One region of the Radiobacillus sp. PE A8.2 genome, then DNA from elsewhere that is predicted to be linked to it. Evidence: predicted binding sites of a transcription regulator. Region 1 holds the regulator's gene; the other holds the start of a gene.
What was found. The regulator Rex, encoded in region 1, represses fermentation and respiration genes when NADH is low (regulators of the CRP and FNR family bind a similar motif). The targets are predictions, from matches to a motif close to TTGTGAAATATTTCACAA.

Region 1 (11,598 bases):
AGAGCTATCTGAAACGGTAAAGCCAGCTGGAGAAGCTGGCAGAATGATCTTGTCATTTTCCGACACTGCTTTATTAAAACTAATTAAAATCGTTTTAATAGCCGAACCCTTGACAGTTAAATCTTTAAAAAAAAATTTACCTTCTTCACTAGATTCTTCATTTAATGAGATTCCGACCTGTTCTGATGCAATTTCCACATCAATTGCTGCTCTTTCACTCTGTACACCATTTTCGATTATAGAATAATAATACGTTTTTCCATCCGTATTCATGCTTGCATCGATGGTAAAAGAGGAACCAGATCCCAGTGGTTTTACAGCTGTTTCATCTTCATAAAATACATAGTCCTTCCCTTCTTTAGGGGTAACAGTTAGTGCTTCATCCTTTGTTTTAGTAACCGTCATATCTGTAGGTGCTTCTGGTTTAGGTTCTTGCTTATAACTATCATTTTCTTTAATACCAGATGATGTATACTCACTATCAAAAAACACACCTAAAATTTCATGTTTCGAGTAGGAACCACCTGTTGCGGATGAAAATCCAACAAAAACATCTTGCGTATTGCCAAAAACATCTTGCAAGTCAATAGCTTGATCTAGATATGGATCTGATGGTTTTGTTGTATTCCCATCTGAATCTTTTGCAAAATAAACTTTCATATTACCCGCAGTGTAATCAACCCACACGGAGTATAAGTTTGTATCTTGATCAATAACTCCTAGATCTTTAGAAGCTAAATGATTGGTATAATCTCCATTTTCCATAATTGCAATGTGGCTTGCTGATGGGTCAATTCCTGGGTTTTCATAGGTATCTATTTCCACAACAACACTAGGATCAATACCACTATATCCCATCCCTTCACCTTCAGCACCCGCTGTATTGCTATCCGCTTGTATAACAAAAGCAATACCATCTGCACCAAACTTGTCTGATTCCGAAATTTCAAACGTATATTTCGCATTAAATGATAAGTCTTCACTTAAACGAATACTATCATTGAAATAGGCAAAACCTTTCTTCCCCTTAGCTGGAGGTGTTAATTGAATACGGTCTAGGTCTGAAGAAATGCTAGCATCATAACCAACATTCCAAAAGCTAGGATCAAATTGATCATTAATACCCAAACTATCATCACCCTGTGCAATCGTAATTGGGTCAAACGTTGCTGCCTCTGCTTGATTTGGTATAATTGGCATCATCGAAAGAAATAATCCAAAAATAAGCCACACGCTAATCCATTTGTTCCACTGTTTTCTATGTTGCCTGTTCATAAAAACCCTCCAAATTCATTATGTAAGTACTTGTAGATTTCTACATTTTTCTACATTTTTCTACAGTAATTATAATTATTTGCACTTAACATAGACTTAACATAAGTCTATGTTCCTACAGAACTCATATATAATTGGAATAATAATCATAGTAGAGTCAATTTCATAATCACCTTACACATCTATTTGAAACTACATACAGTTAGAAAACGAATCAATTAGACTAAATGTAGTTTCAAATAGCTCGAAATTAGTATTTTGAAATTGATTAAGTAAGGGGAAAGAATCCGATAATTTTGTTCAAAAAAAATATAGCCCCCTATAACCAAAGGACTACATTGTAAATTTAATATATAGATTTATTCAGCTTTTTTTGCCAATTTCGGTACCAACGTTCTATCTTCTTACTCATTGGAGTTACAAGCTCCTTTTGATAGATATACTTGACCTCTTGATAGAATCTTTCAATATCGGCATTGCGATGTTTTAGAGCATACAACTGGAATAACTCGATCATTATTTGCTGATCATAGCTATTTAATTGAAATGCTTGTTCATAATACTTAATAGCCTCATCATATTGCTTTGATTCTGCCAAAAAGCGAGCGATGTCCATTAATCGATTTGTATAACTTTTTTCAAGATAGGCTTGTTCATTATCTGCCCAATTATAATCCAGATTCTGCATATAGCGTCCCTGTTTTAAATGCAGAGCGTCTATACATGCTTTGATGTTAACTGATGTCACAGTAGGATATTGTTTTAAATGTTCATACCATTGATCAACGTCAACCACAATCGCTGCTCCTGAACTTAATTGATAGGATTCATCTTGAAATTTAATCACTATATTCAATTGATGTGTTTGTAATAATTGCCGCAAGCGATAAATGGTCATATTTAAGTGAGTAAAAGCTTTCTTATCTGAAAAATCCGGCCAAATATAATCAATAATATCGAATTTAGAAATCGGTTGCTGGCGGAAATGCAACAAAAGAGCAAATAACTCCTTAACTCTACCAGAACGCCATTTCAAATCAATATCCTGATCTCCTTTTTGAATGGTCAAGTTTCCTAATAAATGAATGATAACCTTTTCAAAAGATTTTGCCATCGACTTTTTCTCTTCCAATCTAGTATAGATTCGATTTAATGTCGTTAACATTCGCTCAGGGCGGACTGGTTTAAGCAAATAATCTAACGCATATAGTTTAAATGCTTCCACCGCATATTCTTCAAAAGCTGTGACAAATATAACCTCCAGATGAGGCTGAATGGTTTTCAATTTTTCTGCTAAAACCAATCCATTCATTTCCGGAATTTCAATATCCACAAACGCTATATCAGCTTGCTCTGTGTGAGCCCACTGTAAAGCGTCGCTTGGTGATACAAAAGTTGCTAAGTCATTAACTTCCACTTGCTGACTTTTTTCAAGAATTGTTTTTAGATGCTCCATGGCCATTCGTTCATCGTCAATCATGAGTATTTTCAATTTGATATCCTCCGATCAGGTATTATTACTGAAATCGTTGTTCCTTCTCCTAGTGAACTCTCAATTTGTAATCCCTTCCCGAATAAACGATGCATACGATTTTGAATATTTTGCAATCCAATTCCATCCTTATTTGAAAATGCTTGATCTAATATATCTCGTATCTTTTCTCTAGTCATTCCTACTCCATCATCACTTACCTTGATCAGATGACCTTGTGTTATTTTGGTAATATGAATGGAGACAGTGCCTCCTTCTTTTTTCATATTGACACCGTGCCTTATAGCATTTTCAACTAACGGTTGAATTAATAATGGAGGCACAACAAAATCTATATCATCGTTCAACTGAACGTCCACCTTTAATCGTTCTTCAAAACGAGCCTGTTCGATATCAAGATAGGAATAGATGAAACCTAATTCATCTCTAATACTGATCCATTTCTCTTTATTATAAAAATCAAATTTCGCACGCAAATAATCGCTCAATGATAAAACTAGCTCGTATGCTTGGTCTGAACGCTTTAATATCATAGAAGATATCACATTTAAGGCATTAAACAAAAAATGCGGTTTAATTTGAGCTTGTAAAAACGCTAATTCATTTTCCTTAACCTGATTAGATTTCTCAGTTAATACTTCTAAGGTTTGAAGTAATTCTATCGAGAGCTCTTCACTTTTTTTGTAGTAAAGGGTATAACGATAAATTAGTAGCGAGGCTATTGCGAGGCTAAAAATCGCCATGCACAAAAAAGCAATTTTCATATCTGCTTTAATGCCAAAACTATAGAGCATAACATCAAACCAAAATAAAAATACAGAAAATATTGCAACAATAAGTGTGACATGCTCAATTTGTTTCATTCCCTTATCTTGTTTTTTAAAGAACGTAAGGAAGACTTTTATCCAAATCCATAAAAATACACCGACGACGAAAATCATATAAAAAGTTAATGTGCTCAAATACACTTCCAGCGGTAAGGTTAATACAAAAATAATGAAAACACCAAACATGACCGAGATAATAGATTTCATGCGGTTCGACAGAAAATCATCATTAATTTTATTAACAACATTCAACACAAATATAACTGATAAAGCACTGACGATGTGACCAAATCGGAAGGTTGTATTCAATGTGAGGTCTGGAAACATAACGGTAATAATTCGTTCACTATACATACTCCCCATAGCACCAAAGCATAAGCAACTTAGCGCTAGCACAAAAGTTGCGGGTTCCATCCTACGGTAGTATCTGCTTGTAAAGAATAAAATAATATAAAATACACCGACCATAAACACTACTAATATCATAGCAAATTCAAACATAATATTTTGTTGTTGATGCCTTACTAAATCTTGTTGCAAACCAAATAGAAGTGGTCTGGAAATACCACCTACGATATATTCATGATTAGACGCTTGGATAATAATTTCCGCCGTTTCATCATGCAATTCAAAATAAGTAATGTCCGAATTATTCCCTGGGATACTACCTTCCAAGGATTTTGAAACATGCCCATCTTCTAAAACGACTTCTCCATTTATGTAGACTTTACTGGCATTACGAATATTTGATTTTTTAAAGCCGAAATATATGTCATCAGGAATATCATTTATTACCATTCGGTAAGTCGCAAAACCTTTATTTTCATACTGATTACCATGAAGATCTCGACTCCAATTTCCTGGAACAAGTGTATAATCTATATCTTCATTTTGTTGCTCGAAATCTTTAGGTTCTAACAATTCTCGCCAGTAAAACTCCCATTCTCCATTTAGTTCAATGTACCCTTTCTCAAAAAATTCTGATTGCGAGAGGTTAACCTCTCCTCTTTTGACTACAGTATCTTCATTTAAAACGTTCCAATAATAGGCGACCAAACCAATAATTAAAACAACCGTGACCAATATAAATAGATTCTTTGACCAACTCAAGTCACAGCTCCTCTCTAGTTGCATAACCCATATCTATTGATAATAAGTATGTTCACTTTTATGTTTAATGTTAATGGTTTCAGTATATTTTAAAGAGTGGATATGGTCAATGTGGTTTACTGTAATCGCCAAAGATTCCACACATTTTTAGACTTGTTTATTCATGCGATAACCTTCATAGAAAATGTCTAGGAGTTATACGACAGCTCAAACTAAAAAAAGAATAAATCGGAAAACGGGATTTGATGCATGGATAGCCAGTTGTTTTACGCAGGGATGCTTGAATAGGACCTATTATTATGACGTTCAAAAAGTAATGGTTTGTCAGCTATTCTTGGTTCAAAAATGGTTGAGTATTTAGAGCAATAGGACTAAAATATTTTCTAGTAGATATGATAATTGAAAATACATTTATAGATCATGTTTCGTTTTATGCATCTCATGCAACAGTGACTACAAACATAAATCGGTTACCTGTCACCACCCGTGAAATGCAGTATCTTGTCGATTATATGATGAAGTTGTTTTTATACTTATGGTTTTAACTAGCACATAAAAAAAGAGGCTTCTCAAAAGTTTAATCAACTAGTGAGAAGCCTCTTTTATATCTATCTTAGCATTTCAAGGGATTGAGCGGTCATCACATCATGCCGCCCATGCCACCCATACCGCCCATATCAGGCATTTGAGCAGAACCTTCTGGCTCAGGTAAATCAGCTACTACAGCCTCTGTAGTTAGGAACATAGCTGCAACAGATGCTGCGTTTTGAAGTGCGGAACGTGTAACTTTTGTTGGATCCACGATTCCTGCTTCTACCATGTTTACCCATTCGCCAGTTGCTGCGTTGAAACCAACGCCTACTGCTTCGCCTTTTAGACGTTCTACGATGATAGAACCTTCTAGGCCAGCGTTATGAGCGATTTGGCGAACTGGTTCTTCTAATGCACGAAGTACGATGTTTGCACCAGTTGCTTCGTCACCAGTAAGATCTAATCCTGCTACGTTGTTGTAGATATTTACTAGTGCAGTACCACCACCAGCTACAATACCTTCTTGTACAGCCGCACGTGTAGAGTTCAATGCGTCTTCGATACGTAGTTTACGTTCTTTTAATTCTGTTTCTGTTGCTGCGCCAACTTTAACTACGGCAACACCGCCAGAAAGTTTTGCTAGACGTTCTTGTAATTTTTCTTTATCGAATTCAGAAGTTGTTTCTTCTGATTGCGCACGGATTTGTGCAACACGTGATGCGATTTGTTCTGGATTACCAGCGCCTTCTACAACAGTTGTGTGTTCTTTTGTAACAACAACTTTAGAAGCGCGGCCTAATTGTTCCATTGTAGTGCTCTTAAGCTCTAATCCAAGATCTTCAGTGATTACTTGACCACCTGTAAGTGTTGCAATGTCTTCTAGCATTGCTTTACGACGATCACCGAATCCAGGAGCTTTAACAGCTACTGCATTGAATGTTCCACGAAGTTTGTTTACTACTAATGTAGCTAATGCTTCGCCTTCTACGTCCTCAGCGATTAATAGAAGTGGACGGCTTTGTTGAACAACTTTCTCTAATACAGGAAGTACTTCTTGAATGCTAGCGATCTTTTTATCTGTAATTAGGATATATGGATCTTCTAGTACTGCTTCCATTTTATCTTGGTCTGTAACCATGTATGGAGATGCATATCCACGGTCGAACTGCATACCTTCTACTACTTCTAGTTCAGTAGAGAAGCCTTTAGATTCTTCGATTGTAATAACGCCATCGTTACCAACGCGCTCCATTGCTTCTGCAATTAATTGACCTACTTCGTCATCACCAGAAGAGATGGCAGCAACTTGTGCGATTGATTCTTTACTTTCGATTGGCTTAGAGATTTCGCGAAGAGATTTAATAGCAACCTCAACTGCTTTCTCGATACCACGGCGTACACCAACAGGGTTTGCACCAGATGCAACGTTTTTCAAACCTTCACGAATCATTGCTTGTGCTAATACTGTTGCCGTAGTTGTACCGTCACCAGCTACATCGTTTGTTTTTGATGCAACTTCAGATACAAGCTGTGCACCCATGTTTTCGAAATGATCTTCTAATTCAATTTCTTTTGCAATTGTTACACCATCATTAGTAATTAGTGGTGAACCGTATTTTTTATCTAATACGACGTTACGTCCTTTTGGTCCTAAAGTAACTTTTACAGCGTTCGCAAGCGTGTCTACACCACGTAGCATAGCACGGCGAGCTTCTTCACTAAACTTGATTTCTTTAGCCATTTAAAAAGTCCTCCTTAACGTACTCATTTTATGATATAAATGGATTGTCCTTCGCAAACTTAACCAACGATAGCTAAGATGTCACTCTCACGAAGAATTAAGTATTCTTTACCTTCATACTTTACTTCTGTTCCAGCAAACTTGGAGTAAACCACAACATTACCTTCTTCAACTTCAAGTGCTACTTTTTCTCCATTGTCAAACACACGTCCAGATCCAACAGCAACAACTTTACCTTCTTGTGGTTTTTCCTTTGCAGAGTCAGGAAGTACAATACCGCTTGACGTTTGTTCTTCTTTCTCTACAACTTCAATAATGACACGATCACCTAGTGGCTTTAACATGTTTTAAAACCTCCTTAATAGTATTCGATTGTTCTTTTTTATTTTTAGCACTCACTAAGTTAGAGTGCTAACACAACTATTATAATAATGAATTCTATCTTAATTTGCAAGCAGTCTGATTAATTTTTTTTCGACATTTCTAGCAACCGCTTTTTATAGCTTGTTTACAAGTTTCGCCTAAAGCAACTATACTTTATTCACCTTTCTCTACTTTCCTTAAAGTGCGTATTCAAAAAGGTCCGTTTTTAGCACCGTGAAGAATGGATGAAGCTAAAAAAAGAGGACCGGAGCGTAGACAGAACCTACGTGAGGAACGGATTTTTCGGCTAGATCCAATCTTCAATCTCTATCGGCTACTTGAGTAATCATTGTGATTTTTGAACAACCTCTTAAAATAAGGTTTTCGTTAAAATAGTGGACTTCCTATACGAGTCTATTCTAAAATTGATATAAAATACGTACAATAATACAATTGATGCAATTAATTTTAAAAGGAGTCGTTGCTTTTTGCCGAAAAGATATTGGTACGTAATTCTAACTTATATCGCCATGCAGATGTCCGGTGCTTTGATTATTCCGTTTATCAGGATATACGATATAGACCCAATTTTTGCTTCTGGTGTTTGGAGTGTTATTAGTTTTGGTGTTGGACTTGCTGTAATTATTTATTTGTTACGGGAAGACATGAAGCAAGTTGATATGCGTAGCAGCAGTGAAATTGGTACAATTGCCTTATGGGCTTTACTCGGCATGCTACTTGCTTATAGTGCACAAATTGCCTCTATACTAATTGAAACATATATTTTACATATTGAACCTGGTTCACAAAACACCAGCAACATCATGGACATTGCCCGAACAGCACCAATCTTCATCATTGTTGTTACTGTATTTGCTCCTGTATTGGAGGAACTGATTTTCCGTAAAATTATTTTTGGTAGTATTTATAAACGGACAAACTTTATCATCGCTGCTCTGGCGTCCGCGTTAATTTTCGGACTCGTTCATAACGATAATCCACATATTCTAATTTACACAAGCATGGGTATGGTGTTTGCCTTTCTCTATGTACAAACAAAACGGATTATTGTGCCGATTATTGCGCACATGGGCATTAACACCTTTGCGGTCGTCATGCAATACAGTGTAGACCCTGCAGAATTAGAAAGAAGATTAGAGCAATTTGAGCAACAAATACAAATGATTTTTTTAGGAGGCTAACTAACCGATGCGAATATCTCCACTGTTAACGGCTTCCTTATATTTTGGATTAGGAACTCTTTTCACTTACATTGCCGTCGTCTCTGCTCAAGATACATTATGGAACATTTTTACAATCGCGCTAATTATATTTGCAACATTGGATTTTGGCGTTGCCATCCGTCTCATCGGAGTGCATATTAAAATCCAAAAGCAGAAAAAAAAGTGATGAATTTGGATGCGAGTCTTGAGTCTATGTTTTACTTGGTTAGGCGCGCATTGATTTACTCGATCTGTTACTGAATTGGTATGTCTTCGGTGATATGGGTTTAAATATACTCGTTCAGCAGCTGAATTAGTATGTTCTTCGGTTAAATATGTAGAACATACTTGATCAACTGCTGAATCATTACGTTCTCCGTTTATATGGGTGTAAACATACTAGATCAGCCGCTGAATCAGTATGTTTTTCGTTGATATGAACTTAAACGTACTTGATTAACCGTCGAATTAGTAGGTTCTTCAGTGATATGTGCTAAAACGTACCCGATCAACAGCTGAATTAGTATGTTCTTTATTGATATCCACTTAAACTTACTCGATCAGCAACTGAATCCAATATCAATGTGACATCTAGCATAATCGACTCTCAAGATAAAAAAACAGCTTAACCCAGATAATCCGGGTAAGCTGTTTTTCATTTATTCTTCGTGATCCAGCGGGTAATGCTTCAGGAAGTATGCTAACGATTGTAGTTCAGCAGCCAAATCAATATGATGTACGCGGATCCCTTCTGGTACTGTAATTCTGGCTGGTGTAAAGTTTAATATACCTACGATGCCTGCTCCTAGTAATCGGTCCGTTATGCCTTGTGCTTCAGCAACTGGAACGGTCAGTATTGCTACTTCAACCCCACCTACTTTTTCCTCTAAGTCATCGATGTGATAAATCGGAATACCATCAATGACAGTGCCGACTTTATTCGGGTCTGCATCGAAAGCCATTTCGATTTTCGTGTTATTGTTTTTCATAAAATTATAATGCAAAAATGCTGTACCAAGATTACCAACACCGATAAGTGCCACTCGTGTAATCTCATCCTGATCTAGCGTTTTTCTAAAGAAGCTTAGTAAATATTCAACGTTGTATCCATATCCTTTTTTACCAAGTGCACCAAAATAGGAAAAATCGCGTCGAATTGTTGCAGAATCAACTTTCACTGCATCACTAAGCTCTTTAGACGATACGCGAAGCTTTCCTTGTAAATGTAAATTATTTATAAAACGAAAATAAAGTGGTAATCGTTTAGCTGTTGCTTGTGGTATTTTATTTTGCTCACTCATAATCATCTATTCCTCCGTATTTCGTTATTATCTAGGATAGTCCAATCCTTGTTTGTTATCCACCTAGAAAACTTATGATAGCGCATTCATTTTTTTAGCACTATAAAAAATTGTGGTTCTCAGTCACGGTTCTTGTCTTTACTGGTTGACCATGTTTTACAAGCTTGTCTATATTTTAACAAAAAAATGTGGAACTGTCGTGAATTAATTCACTAAGTTAACAAAATTTGTTAGCTTTCTCCTCGTTTACTAAAAGAAGATGCTTGCTACTTTTAAGATTATTAAGCTACACTTAATATAATGAGGTGAATAGTATGATTTTAATGCAAGTAAATCAATTAACAAAACGATATGGGGCAGAACTCATTTTATCGAATATAAAACTTGAAATAAAAACGAGTGACCGGATCGCGATTGTAGGTCGTAATGGGGCTGGTAAATCTACTTTGTTAAAAATTATGGCCAATCAGCTGGCCTATGATGAAGGGAAGATTCACAAGCCTAAAGACGTTACAATTGGTTATTTAGAGCAACATACGGGGCTTGAGTCTAATGAGACGATTTGGAATGAAATGCTTCGTGTATTTCAATATTTAGTTGATAAAGAAGCTGAATTACGAAAAATTGAACAAAAGATGGGTGATCCTGATTTAATAGAAAATCAGTCTGCTTATGCGCAGTTGTTAGCTGACTATGACCGAAAGCAACAAGCTTTTCGCACAGAGGGTGGCTATCAATATGAGGCTGAAATTAAAGCCGTGTTAAACGGTTTGCATTTTCAGCATTTCGACTGGGATACACAAATTAATGCATTAAGTGGTGGCCAGAAGACACGACTGGCACTAGGAAAACTTCTATTATCAAAACCAGACATTTTAATCCTTGATGAACCTACGAACCACTTAGACATTGAAACACTCTCATGGCTAGAAGGTTATTTGAATAACTATAAAGGCGCTGTAGTGATTGTCTCCCACGACCGTTATTTTTTGGACAAGACAGTTAATATCGTTTATGAAATATCTCGTAACCAGTCTGCTAAATTTCATGGTAATTACAGTAAGTATTTAGATCAAAAAGCCGCGAATTATGAGCGCGATTTAAAGCAATTTGAAAAGCAGCAGTCAGAAATTAAACGTATGGAAGATTTCGTGCAAAAAAATCTCGTTCGTGCATCAACAACGAAGCGTGCGCAAAGCCGTCGAAAGCAGTTAGAAAAAATGGAACGGGTTGATAAGCCTAGTGGTGATGAAGCGTCCGCAAAGTTTTCATTTGCTATTGACCGTCGCAGTGGCAACGACGTATTAAAAATTTCTAATTTAGCATTTCGTTATGACGATAGTAAAGATCATATATTTTCCAATTTGACATTCCAAGCTTCTAGAGGAGATAGCATTGCCTTAATCGGTCCTAATGGTGTCGGAAAAACTACGTTACTTAAAGCAATCGTCGGACATTTGCAGGCAAACAAAGGAACCATTCAACTCGGTACTAATGTTCAAATTGGTTATTATGATCAAGAACAAACGAGGCTGCATTCCAACAAAACGGTTTTAAGTGAGCTTTGGGACGAATATCCGACAATGAATGAAAAGGATATCCGTACTGTGCTAGGAAACTTTCTATTTACCGGTGATGATGTTTTAAAATCTGTATCATCCTTAAGTGGCGGAGAAAAAGCGAGACTGTCACTTTCCAAACTAATGTTAGAGAAAGCTAATTTATTAATTCTAGA
Region 2 (11,598 bases), on a different contig from region 1:
TTGAAGGTGCAGAGCCAGGGGGACAGCTTAGTTTAACGACAGAGGTTGAAAATTTCCCTGGGTTTATCGATGGTGTGATGGGACCAGAATTAATCGATAATATGAGAAAACAAGCAGAAAAATTCGGCGCTGTTTTCAAAAATGGTTGGGTAACAGATGTTGATGTTTCCAAACGTCCTTTTACTTTAGAGGTTAGCGGAATTGGACAACTACAAACGCAAGCATTGATTATCTCGACAGGTGCGTCTGCGAAAATGTTAAATATTCCAGGTGAAAAGGAAAATGTCGGTCGTGGAGTTAGTACGTGTGCGACGTGTGATGGATTTTTCTTCCGAGGTAAAAAAGTTGTGATCGTTGGTGGTGGCGATTCTGCAATGGAAGAAGCAAATTTCCTTAGTAAGTTTGCTAGTGAAGTAGAAATTGTCCATCGTAGAGATGAATTACGGGCTTCAAAAATTATGCAAGACCGTGCTAAAGAAAATGAAAAAATCACATGGAATTTGAACAAGACGCCTGTCGAGGTCGTTAGTGAGGATAACAAGGTAAAAGGCTTAGTTGTTAAAGATAATCAGACAGGTAAAGAAGAATTAGTTGAAACAGATGGGCTATTCATTGCGATTGGACATAATCCAAATACTGAGTTTCTAAAAGGAAAATTGAAAACCGATGACGTTGGCTACATTGACGTTGTACCAGGAACAACCGAAACGAATGTACTTGGTGTGTTTGCTTGTGGAGATGTGCAAGATAACAAATATCGTCAAGCAATCACCGCAGCTGGCACAGGCTGTATGGCGGCACTGGACGTAGAACGATACTTAGAAGGAAATGCCGCACAAGACTGGAGTATTTCATTAGGTGGAAGAGCTGACAAATAACTCCTATTGGTTTTATGGTGTCAATAGCACTTGGACATTTTTCCTAAGTGAGGTTGACACCATCTTGTGTTTTTAACTCATCTTTTCTAGTTGTCGCAAATGGACGAATTATTCTCAATCATGTATTCTATATGAGGATTAATTTGAATTTTTTATTTTGGGGATAAGAGAAGGTGTAAGAGATGGCAGTACCGAGTTTTAATCGTAGGACAATTGTTGCACTGCTTTTAGCAGGGGCATTTATTGCGATATTGAATCAAACGTTAATGATTACGGCGATTCCTCCAATTATGGAGGAGATGGGGATTACAGCAAATACGGGGCAGTGGCTAACGACTGTGTTCATGCTTGTTAGTGGGATTATGATTCCTGTTAGTGCCTTTTTATTAGAAAAGTTTACGACAAGACAGCTATTTATAACAGCGATGAGTATTTTTGCCGCAGGTACACTTGTTGCTGGTATTGCGCCTAACTTTTCGATTTTACTAGTAGGTCGAGTTATCCAATCTGTTGGTGCAGGTGTGATGCTTCCATTAATGCAGACTGTGTTTTTAATGATTTTTCCTGTTAATAAACGTGGAGCTGCGATGGGGTTAATTGGGCTTGTTATCTCTTTCGCGCCGGCAATCGGTCCTGCATTATCCGGTTGGGTGACCGAGCATTATTCATGGAGAGTGTTATTTTTCATTATTTTACCGATTGCTTTAATTGATATTATTATTGCGATTTTTGCGCTTAAAAACGTAACCGAATTAACAAATCCGAAATTAGATGTTGTATCGATAATATTATCTTCGTTTGGATTTGGTGGTCTTTTGTATGGGTTCACGTCAGCTGGGAATAACGGCTGGTTTCATATTATTACGATCGTGTCACTGTTAGTTGGTGAAATAGCTCTTATTATATTCATTTTAAGACAGTTAAGGTTAAAACATCCGATGCTCGAGTTCAGAGTGTTTACGTATTCGATTTTTCCATTTGCCGTCATTGTCGGCATGATCGTATTTATGGGACTAATTGGTGTCGAAACATTAATTCCGCTCTACATGCAGAACATGCGGGAATTCAGTGCGTTTGAAGCTGGTCTAGCTTTACTTCCTGGTGCACTCATCACAGGCTTTATGTCACCGATTACTGGACGAATTTTTGATAAAATTGGTGCGAAAAAATTGGCAATGGTGGGGTTATCGATCATTACTGTATCATCGCTTGCATTTACAAGACTGGACACTTCAACGAGCTTAGCATTTATGACGACGATGTACGGGATTCGAATGTTCGGTCTGTCGATGGTAATGATGCCGATTGCTACAGCTGGATTAAATCAACTTCCGAAAAAATTAATCCCGCACGGTGCGGCGATGGATAACACGATGAGACAAGTTGCTGCATCTGTCGGAACAGCAATTCTAGTTACAGTGATGACATCATCAGAAACGGCTGCTGCTCAAACAGAAATTGCCAATCCAGATATATTTGGTGCCAATGTTGCGTTTGTTGTTGTAGCTGCCTTGTCCTTGGTCGGTTTAATTATTTCCTTCTTTATTAAAGATAGTCGTCCTTCTGAAGAAGAACTGGAACAATTGTATGAAGAAAAAATGAAGCAAAGAGGGTAGCATGCTCTCGGGATTAAGGCGTTTCTCAGACTAGGAGAAACGCCTTTTCGCATTTATAATAAAAGTATCGTTAACAATCTGAAGGAGGGAGTGCAGTTGCACATACCAAAGTCATTTAAAGAAAAAATTACTAATACGTTTGGCGAACAAGGTCATGACTGGTTAGCTAGATTAGAAACTACAGTACAAAACTATGCGGACCACTGGCAATTAAGTCTCGAAGGTCCAGTTGGAAATCTCTCTTATAACTATGTGGTAAAAGCTAAGGATAACCAAGGAGTTCCGGTAATTCTAAAACTAGGTATTCCAGGTTTTGATTTCACAAATGAAATAAAAACGGTTCAAGCATATCACAGTGTAGGCTGTGCAGGACTATTAAAATCAAACCCAGACGGTGGCGCTATGCTATTAGAACAGCTTGTACCAGGTACGATGCTTAAAGCGGAAGTGAATGAGCAAGTTGCCATTGAGCAATTTGTCAAGGTGTGGAAAGCAATACGTAGACCTATTTCAACCGGATTAGATTGTCCAACAATTTCTGACTGGGCGAAAGGGCTCAAGAGGTACCTAGCGAATTTTTCAAACGAAGACGGGCCAATTATCACGGACCATATAAAATTAGCATATACATATTTCAAGCAAATTAGCGAGACAAGCGAGAAAGCTGAGCTGCTTCATGGTGATTTACATCATCAAAATATTTTATTTTCAGAAGAAAAAGGTTGGCTTGCGATTGATCCGAAAGGGGTAGCCGGTGACCGTTATTTTGATTTAATATCTTTTTTAGTAAATGAGCTGCACAATAAAAGTAATCCCAAAGAAATTTTGGGAAATAGAGTAGACGCTCTAGTCTCTGTTTTGGATTTAGATCGGGAACGTTTACTCAAGGCTGCTTTTGCGATGGCGACTCTTTATGCTTGCTGGGGAATTGAGGACAAGGATCCAGAGTGGGAGAATAGTTATTTATATGCGCAGTGGTTCGCACAATTTTAAATGAGTAAAATAACAAAAAACGTTTCTTTTAAAGGAGCGTTTTTTTCGTTTCATACTAAACAAAAACGGGAACGAAGATGGATATGTGAACAAATTCTAACAACTGTGATATTTAGTACGTTAAAGTGTGAATAAACGGTTTTAAATGATAGGATTAACGAGAGAATAATTCATGCAAAGCAATATAAGATAGCATGCAAACGGAAATACATAAGTAATTCTATGTTCAATATTTCACTATGGTTTCATTAAAGGGAGGTTTAATGATTGCTAGAATTTGATACGCTATTAATGAGTAGATTATTAACAGTTTTGACATTAGGATTTCATATTATTTTTGCCACCATTGGTGTTGGTGTGCCACTGTTTATTTCAATCGCTGAGTTTATTGGAATAAGAAAAAAAGATGTTCATTATCATATGTTAGCAAAAAGATGGGCACGGGGGTTTGTGATCACTGTTGCGGTTGGTGTTGTAACCGGAACGGCTATTGGATTGCAGCTGTCGTTAATTTGGCCAAACTTTATGCGCGTTGCAGGTAACGTGATTGCGTTACCGTTGTTTATGGAAGTATTCGCATTTTTCTTTGAAGCGATCTTTCTTGGGATTTATTTGTATACATGGGACAGATTTAAACCAATTGTTCACTGGTTGCTATCAATTCCTATTGTCATCGGTGCTAGCTTTTCAGCAATCTTTATTACGACTGTCAATTCGTTTATGAACACACCAGACGGATTTGAAATAAACAAAGGGGAGTTAGCTGCGGTTAGTCCCATTGATGCGATGTTAAGTGCATCAACACCGACGAGAGTTTTCCACGTGCTTGGTGGCTCATACTTAACTTGTGCTGCATTGCTGGCATCGATTACTGCCTTTGTGATGTTATTTAAAAAAAGTTCTGATTATCATAAAAAAGCGTTAAAGCTGACGGTAACAGCTGTGTTTGTGTTTTCTTTATTAACAGCCTTGGCTGGTGATTTGTCTGCAAAATTTTTAGCGAATCATCAAGAAGAAAAGCTGGCTGCGGCAGAATGGTTGTTTGAAACAGAGGAAAACGCAGATTTGGTATTGTTTGGCTGGCTTAATGAAGACAATGACATCGTTGGTGGTATACGGATACCAGGTGCGTTAAGCTTTCTCGCGCATGGTAATTTTCAAAGCTCTGTCGTTGGCTTAGAAGCTTTTCCTGAGGAGGAGCGGCCACCGCTCTGGATTCATTATATGTTTGATTTAATGGTTACGATAGGTATGTATTTGATTGCGATATCCTTCTTCTATTTAGTTGTTAGTAGGATAAAAAGATGGGATGCTCATAGTAAGTGGGTACTATGGCCGATCTTTCTTGCTGGTCCGCTAGCGATGCTAGCAGTTGAATTTGGTTGGATTTTTGCAGAGGAAGGAAGGCAACCGTGGATTATTCGTGGCTATATGACGGTAGAAGAAGCGGTAACGTCATCTAGTTATGTAGGTGAAATGTTCTTTTTATTTTTAGGATTATATATCGTCCTTGGTACGTTATGTATCGTGACACTTAGAAAGCTGTTCCGCCATAACCCGGCAGAGCTTGAGTTAGAAAAGCATTATACGGACACTGGAGGGAAAAATCATGACCTATGAACTAATCGGCATTAGTGTACTTTGGTTGTTTTTATATGGGTATTTGATTGTCGCCTCTGTCGACTTTGGCGCAGGTTTCTTTGCTTATTATGCAAAGGTAACGAAGAAAGACCATGTGATTAATCAATTAATCTCAAGATATTTGTCACCAGTTTGGGAAGTAACCAACGTGTTTCTCGTATTCTTCTTTGTGGGAATTATTGGCTTTTTTCCGGATGTTGCTTATTACTACGGAACAACATTACTCGTGCCGGCGAGCTTTGCGATTATTTTATTAGCGATTCGTGGCTCGTTTTATGCATTTGAAAACTATGGTTCGAAACAGAGCAATCTTTACATGTTCTTGTATGGTGCTACGGGATTACTGATACCAGCTTCGTTATCTGTAGCGTTAACTTTATCAGAAGGTGGATTTATTGTAGAGGAGAACGGTGCTGTCAGGTTAGATTATCTTGATCTGTTTACGAGTCCTTTGGCTTGGAGTATCGTCGCCTTAGCAATCGTGTCTTTACTGTTCATCAGTGCCACGTTTCTAACCTTTTACGCTTCTCGCGCGGAGGACCATGCTGCATTAGCATTAGTGAGAAATTATGCGTTGTTTTGGAGTTCACCGACGATTGTCGCAGCTTTAACGACGATGATTGCTTTAAGTCAGCGAAATATGCGACATTTTGAAAACATGCTCGACTTATGGTGGATGTTTGGCATGTCTGTTGGGTTTTTTATTGTCTCCTATTGGTTACTCTATAAAGGGAAGTATTACGGAATTGCCTTTATATGTGTAATGTTGCAATTTTTGTTTGCCTTTTTCGGATATGGAATCGCACAATATCCATATCTACTTGACCCATACATTGTTATTACTGATAGTGCCACGAACGAGGCAATGGGTTTTGCATTAGTTGCTGCATTTATTGGTGGTCTATGCCTACTGGTTCCGTCACTGGTTTTACTAATGAAACTATTTTTATTTAATGCAGATTATGTAAAAGGCAAGAAATAATAAGGGATATGATGAAGCGATGAAGGAATTAAAGCAAGCAACATTAAAGGAAAAAAAGAGCTTAGTTTTGATCGTGTTCCTATCACTTCTGCTAGGAGCAGCTGTAATCGGACAAGCATATTTAATAACGGCGATTGTCGAAGATGTTTTTTTGAACGAACAATCGTATAGCGTCGTTTTCCAAGCGATTATCGTGCTGCTATTGGTGTTAGGTATTAGAACGATTAGTACATATTATAGCAGCCGTATCGGTGTTGGGCTTGCGACAAAAGTGAAAAAACAGCTACGCCGACAGTTGGTCAATACGTTCTCTGTCCATCCTTTGCAGCATGTAATCCAAGGTCAGTCTGGAAACAAAGTTAGTGTAATGATGGATGTGGTCGATGAAATGGACGGTTATTTTAGCCAATACATTCCGCAAGTGATCCAGTCGACTGTTGTTCCATTATTCGTATTAGTTACGATCTTTACTGTGCACGTGAATTCTGGACTTATTCTGATTGTAACAGCTCCGTTTATTCCTGTATGTATGGCTGTAATTGGGATGCAGACACAAAAGAAATCAGAGGAGAGATTGGATAAGCTGTCTGCTTTTTCCGGAAAGTTTTTGGATATTCTCCAAGGTCTTGTGACGCTAAAGTTATATGGCAAAGCGAAGCAACAAAAAGATGAAATTGAAAAAAGTAGCATCGGATTCCGAGATACGACGATGGAAATCTTAAAAGTTGCGTTTACGATGTCGTTTCTAACTGAAATCATTTCGATGCTTAGTATTGGTATTGTCGCGCTCGGAATCGCAATCCAATTGATCGTCTACCAAAATCTATCCTTTTTCACAGCTTTTTTCGTTTTACTATTAGTTCCTGAATTCTTTACGTCGCTCAAACAGTTAAATAATAGTTTTCATAATGGTAGGAGTAGCATGGGGGCAGCGAGAAAAGTATTTGATGAGTTAGCTGCATCGACGGATCGAGTAGCTTGGGGCGATAAACTGATAAAAAATAAACATACCCCACCTGTAATCGAACTAAGCGGCGTTAGTTTTAGCTATCAGCAGGACAAGCTTGTTTTACAGGAACTTAGCGAAAAATTCCAGCCTTATAGCCGTATTGCAATCATCGGAAAAAGTGGTGCTGGAAAATCAACAATCCTCCATTTGTTAGCAGGTTTATTAACACCAACACATGGAGCAATTCTTGTAAATGGCACACGATTACCGGAGTTGAGTGAGCACGTGTGGTTAAATCAACTTTGTTACATATCACAAGATCCGTTTATTTTCTCGGGTACGATACAGGAAAATATTGCAATTGGTACAGGAGAAGTTTTTGCGGAAACGGAATTACATACTGTTGCTGAGCAAGCCGGTCTTACAGCGCTTATTGAGCAATTAGACCAAGGCTATGACACGGTAATTGGTGAAGGTGGCAGAGGTTTGTCTGCTGGTGAAAAGCAGCGAATTGCTATTGCGAGGGCTTTTTTGAAAAAGCCACAAGTTGTGTTACTTGATGAACCTACAACAGGCCTTGATCTTCGCACCGAGCAAATTTTGCAAAACTCGATCGATATGCTCGCGAAGCAAGCAACAATCATAACTGTTGCCCACCGATTGCATACGATTAAACAAGCAGACGCCATCTTGTTTATGCAAGATGGCAGGATAGTTGCGACAGGTACACATGAAAACTTGATAGAATCAGTGAGTGCCTATCGGGAGATGGTAATGGTGCAGCGAGGAGGCAACCGAGCATGAGGCAGTTAACCGTTATTATGAAATTGATGTTACGAGAGAAAAAAGACGTTGTATATTCGATTTTATTTGGCTTTGTTGGTGGTATCGCAAGTGTTGGTTTGTTTGCGGCGAGTGGTTATTTAGTCGCTAAAGCAGCATTGGCAACGCCCATCTACATGCTGATTATTTTAACGTCAACGGTCAAGCTGCTTGGATTTGTTAAAGCTATTAGCCGTTATGCAGAGAGGCTGTATTCTCATAGGGCGACTTTTACGATGTTAAGTAATGTGCGTGTTGCTTTTTTTGAAAAATTGAATCCAGTCGTACCAGGTATTTTCCAAAAATATCGTAGTGGTGATTTGTTAGCTCGCATTGTTGGAGATGTTGAGAGTTTACAAAACTTTTTCCTGCGGGTGGTATATCCACCAATTGTTCTCATATTAGTTTTCCTAGCTACGATTCTTTTTACTGCGTATTATTCGATTTACATAGCGCTCTTGCTTTTGCTTGGTTTAGTGCTGACAACATTTGTGATCCCTGCTCTGTTTTCATTGCGACAGGCAAAGCTGAATAGTAAGGTTAGAGAAAAAAGAGGACATTTATCAACCGATATCACCGAATTTTTCTATGGATATCAGGATTTAAAAATCTATCAAAAACTAGAGCAGAAGAGTGAGCGGTTATTGCAAACATCTGATGATTATATTCACGAACAAGAACGTGAAAATCGTAATATCCTTTATAGTCAATCTTGGAATTCATTTGTATCTTTCTTTGTTGCATGGTTAGTGTTAGCAGTTTCCGCATTTTTAGTTACGAGCGGACAACTAGATGGTTTATATTTGGCGATGCTATTAATGATTGCTTTAACCGTGTTTGAATCAGCTGCTCCAATGGCAGTGTTTCCAACATATATGGAAGAAACCAAACTAGCAACAAAGCGATTGTTTTCGGTGGTAGGTGAAGAAGATATAACGACTGCGCCAGCGGAAAGCTTTGTACCACTGGAACCTGGAGCGCATCACATTCGAATACAGGATGTTTCATTTTCCTATCCGGGTGATGAAAGAAGAACGATTGATACGATAGCTGCACAGTTCCCACGAGGGTCGAAAACCGCGATCGTAGGACCGAGTGGCTCTGGTAAATCAACATTATTGCAGTTAATACTCAATATCTATAAGCCGATCCACGGGGAAATCTATATCGATGATTTGCCTCTTGAAGAGATTGAGCAGAAAAGCTTGTGGGAAGAAGCAAAGGTGGTTCTGCAAGGTAGCCATTTCTTTTACGGTACGATTCGAGATAATTTATTGCTTGCAGATAGCAAACTAGAAGACCAACAAATGGAAGCGATGCTAGCAAACGTGCAGCTCTCGCACTTTTCCTTAGATGATACTGTCTATGAAAATGCTGAGAACTTATCTGGCGGGGAAAAACAGCGATTGGCAATAGCAAGAGCCATGCTAAAGCAAGGCAGGTTATGGGTGCTAGATGAACCAACATCGTCCGTTGATGCGGTTACTGAAAGTATAATTTACAAGCGCCTGTTTCAACAAGCAAAAGCGGATACGTTAATTTTAGTTAGCCACCGCTTAGCCGGTTTAGAAAACATGGACCAGATTATTGCAATGGATCAAGGAAAAGTGATTGAGTCTGGTTCGTTTGATGAATTAATGCAGAAAAAGGGTTACTTTTACGAGATGTGGCAGTTGGAAAAGAGCTTACTTTAGTAGCGGATGTTGTTGGTGGCGGGTTAGGTAACCACAGGAGCAACTATTTGTTTCAAATTCGTTTCCACAGTTATGTTAAATTACTTGTTTATCGTCTCTTGTCCCCACAAATTGGAGTAGGTTACGGGCATTCCTTTTTACAAACAGACTAGACATGTATACACTTAATAATAAGGAAAATCAAAGAAGGGGAGTGGTTAATGTGGTAGAGGCACAAACGATGATACCGTTACGAAAGCTAGGTAATTCAACTACGGAGATATCCGCTTTAGGATTAGGCTGCTGGCAGTTTAGTAAAGACAAAGGTTTGGTTGGTAGTTTTTGGGCAGCTATGAAGCAGGAAGACATCAATGAAATTGTTCGTCTTAGTTTAGAAGGCGGTATTAACTGGTTTGATACGGCTGAAGTGTATGGAAAGGGCGAATCGGAAAAGGCCTTATCGGAAGCCTTAGATCTGATTGGTCCGGTAGCAGAAGCAGCTTTTATTGCGACAAAATGGTGGCCGTTTTTAAGGACCGCCAAGTCGATTACCAAAACAATTGATACACGCATCGACGCATTGAATGGTAAGCAAATCGAACTTTACCAGATACATCAACCGTTTTCATTTTCGAGTGTGAACGATGAGATGAAGGCAATGGTGGAACTACTCAAGAATAATAAAATTAAACATGCCGGTGTAAGCAATTTTAACGCCGAAAAAATGAGACAAGCGCACGAAGTACTTAAGGCTGAAGGATATGGATTGGCATCCAATCAAGTGAAATATAACTTGCTGGATCGAAGAATAGAGAATAATGGTGTATTAGCTGCAGCGAAAGAGCTCGGCATTACGATTATTGCTTACTCCCCGCTGGAACAAGGGATTTTGTCCGGCAAATTTCACAGCAATCCAGAGTTAATCAAAAACATAAAAGGTCCAAGAAAGAATGGAAAGTTTTTTAAACCAGCAGGTATTGAAAAAACACAACCGTTAATCGACGTGTTAGCAGCAAAATCAACCAAGTATGGGGTGAGTCAAACCCAGATTGCACTCAATTGGCTAATCCACTTTCACGGAGATACCGTAGTTGCAATTCCGGGTGCTACGAAGCTTCATCACGCACAAGAAAATATCGGTACCTTACAATTCCGTTTATCTCAAGATGACATGGATGAAATTGATGCGGTTTCTAAAAAGGTTGCAAGATTCCAGTAAAACAGTGACGGCCATCTCCTATTTATATGGAGATGGCCGTTTTCTTTAAAGCTGTCTAGCTCCGAGCGCCAGAAACTAGGCGACTTCACGAATCGCCCTACGATAAGTCATCATCGGTTAAAGTTTTATGGAAGGTCGACTAAAAGCGGACTTGCCGTCCAACGTCGACATACCCCCTATGCGGGGGCATGATTCCTTTATCTCAGTCGATTCGCTCCAGTCGCTACGTTTCTAAGCGGCGCTCTACGCTTTTCTTACTGTAGTGGGTTTTGCTGGTTGAAAGTTGGTTCCATTTTGCCCATAACTTGCATCTTTCTTAATGCTTCCGGGTTTGTCCCGTGAATATAAGCAGGACCAGGTTTTAAATCAGGCTTTTGTCCCATTGGCTTAGGCTGTTGATCGTATTCAAAATTAGCTTGTCCATCTAAAGTTGGCCCACTTGCCCAGCGACCAGTACTGCTATCTTCGCCTTCAGAAAAGTTCATAAACGAATAGGATACTTCTTGTTTTTCATACTCTTGGTTAAATGTACTCGGTACGATCGCACCTTGTGTTTGTTCTAGTTCTTCAATTGCTGCCATCCACTGGTTTTGGTGCATCGTGTCACGTGCTATTAAGAAAGAAAGCATGTCTCTTACACCAGGGTCTGTCGTCATTGCATATAGTCTGCAAACTTGAAGACGTCCTTGGGACTCTGCATTAAGATTAGCGCGGAAATCAGCTAACAGATTACCACTAGAGACGGTATAGCGCGCAGTCCACGGAAAACCGACACTATCGTTTGGTTGCGCACCTAATCCATTTACAATCGCATGCTGCGGGTTC

Region 2: a site for Rex is predicted at 3,710-3,727, ahead of ACI6MV_RS09130 (cytochrome ubiquinol oxidase subunit I). Genes of this name have one in related genera too.

Annotation. Positions count from the first base shown of each region.
Region 1 is NZ_JBJGXI010000042.1:4,918-16,515, reverse strand. Features, by position in the region: gene ACI6MV_RS18940 (InlB B-repeat-containing protein) at 1-1,275, opposite strand, end outside; gene ACI6MV_RS18935 (response regulator) at 1,622-2,767, opposite strand; gene ACI6MV_RS18930 (sensor histidine kinase) at 2,764-4,704, opposite strand; gene ACI6MV_RS18925 (hypothetical protein) at 5,097-5,249, shown strand; gene groL (chaperonin GroEL) at 5,345-6,976, opposite strand; gene groES (co-chaperone GroES) at 7,036-7,320, opposite strand; gene ACI6MV_RS18910 (CPBP family intramembrane glutamic endopeptidase) at 7,828-8,541, shown strand; gene ACI6MV_RS18905 (YdiK family protein) at 8,549-8,749, shown strand; gene ACI6MV_RS18900 (redox-sensing transcriptional repressor Rex) at 9,222-9,863, opposite strand; gene ACI6MV_RS18895 (ABC-F family ATP-binding cassette domain-containing protein) at 10,178-11,598, shown strand, end outside.
Region 2 is NZ_JBJGXI010000013.1:50,427-62,024, forward strand. Features, by position in the region: gene trxB (thioredoxin-disulfide reductase) at 1-878, shown strand, start outside; gene ACI6MV_RS09120 (MDR family MFS transporter) at 1,061-2,494, shown strand; gene ACI6MV_RS09125 (aminoglycoside phosphotransferase family protein) at 2,591-3,487, shown strand; gene ACI6MV_RS09130 (cytochrome ubiquinol oxidase subunit I) at 3,755-5,107, shown strand; gene ACI6MV_RS09135 (cytochrome d ubiquinol oxidase subunit II) at 5,097-6,110, shown strand; gene cydD (thiol reductant ABC exporter subunit CydD) at 6,130-7,863, shown strand; gene cydC (thiol reductant ABC exporter subunit CydC) at 7,860-9,575, shown strand; gene ACI6MV_RS09150 (hypothetical protein) at 9,548-9,727, shown strand; gene ACI6MV_RS09155 (aldo/keto reductase) at 9,778-10,773, shown strand; gene ACI6MV_RS09160 (manganese catalase) at 11,028-11,598, opposite strand, start outside.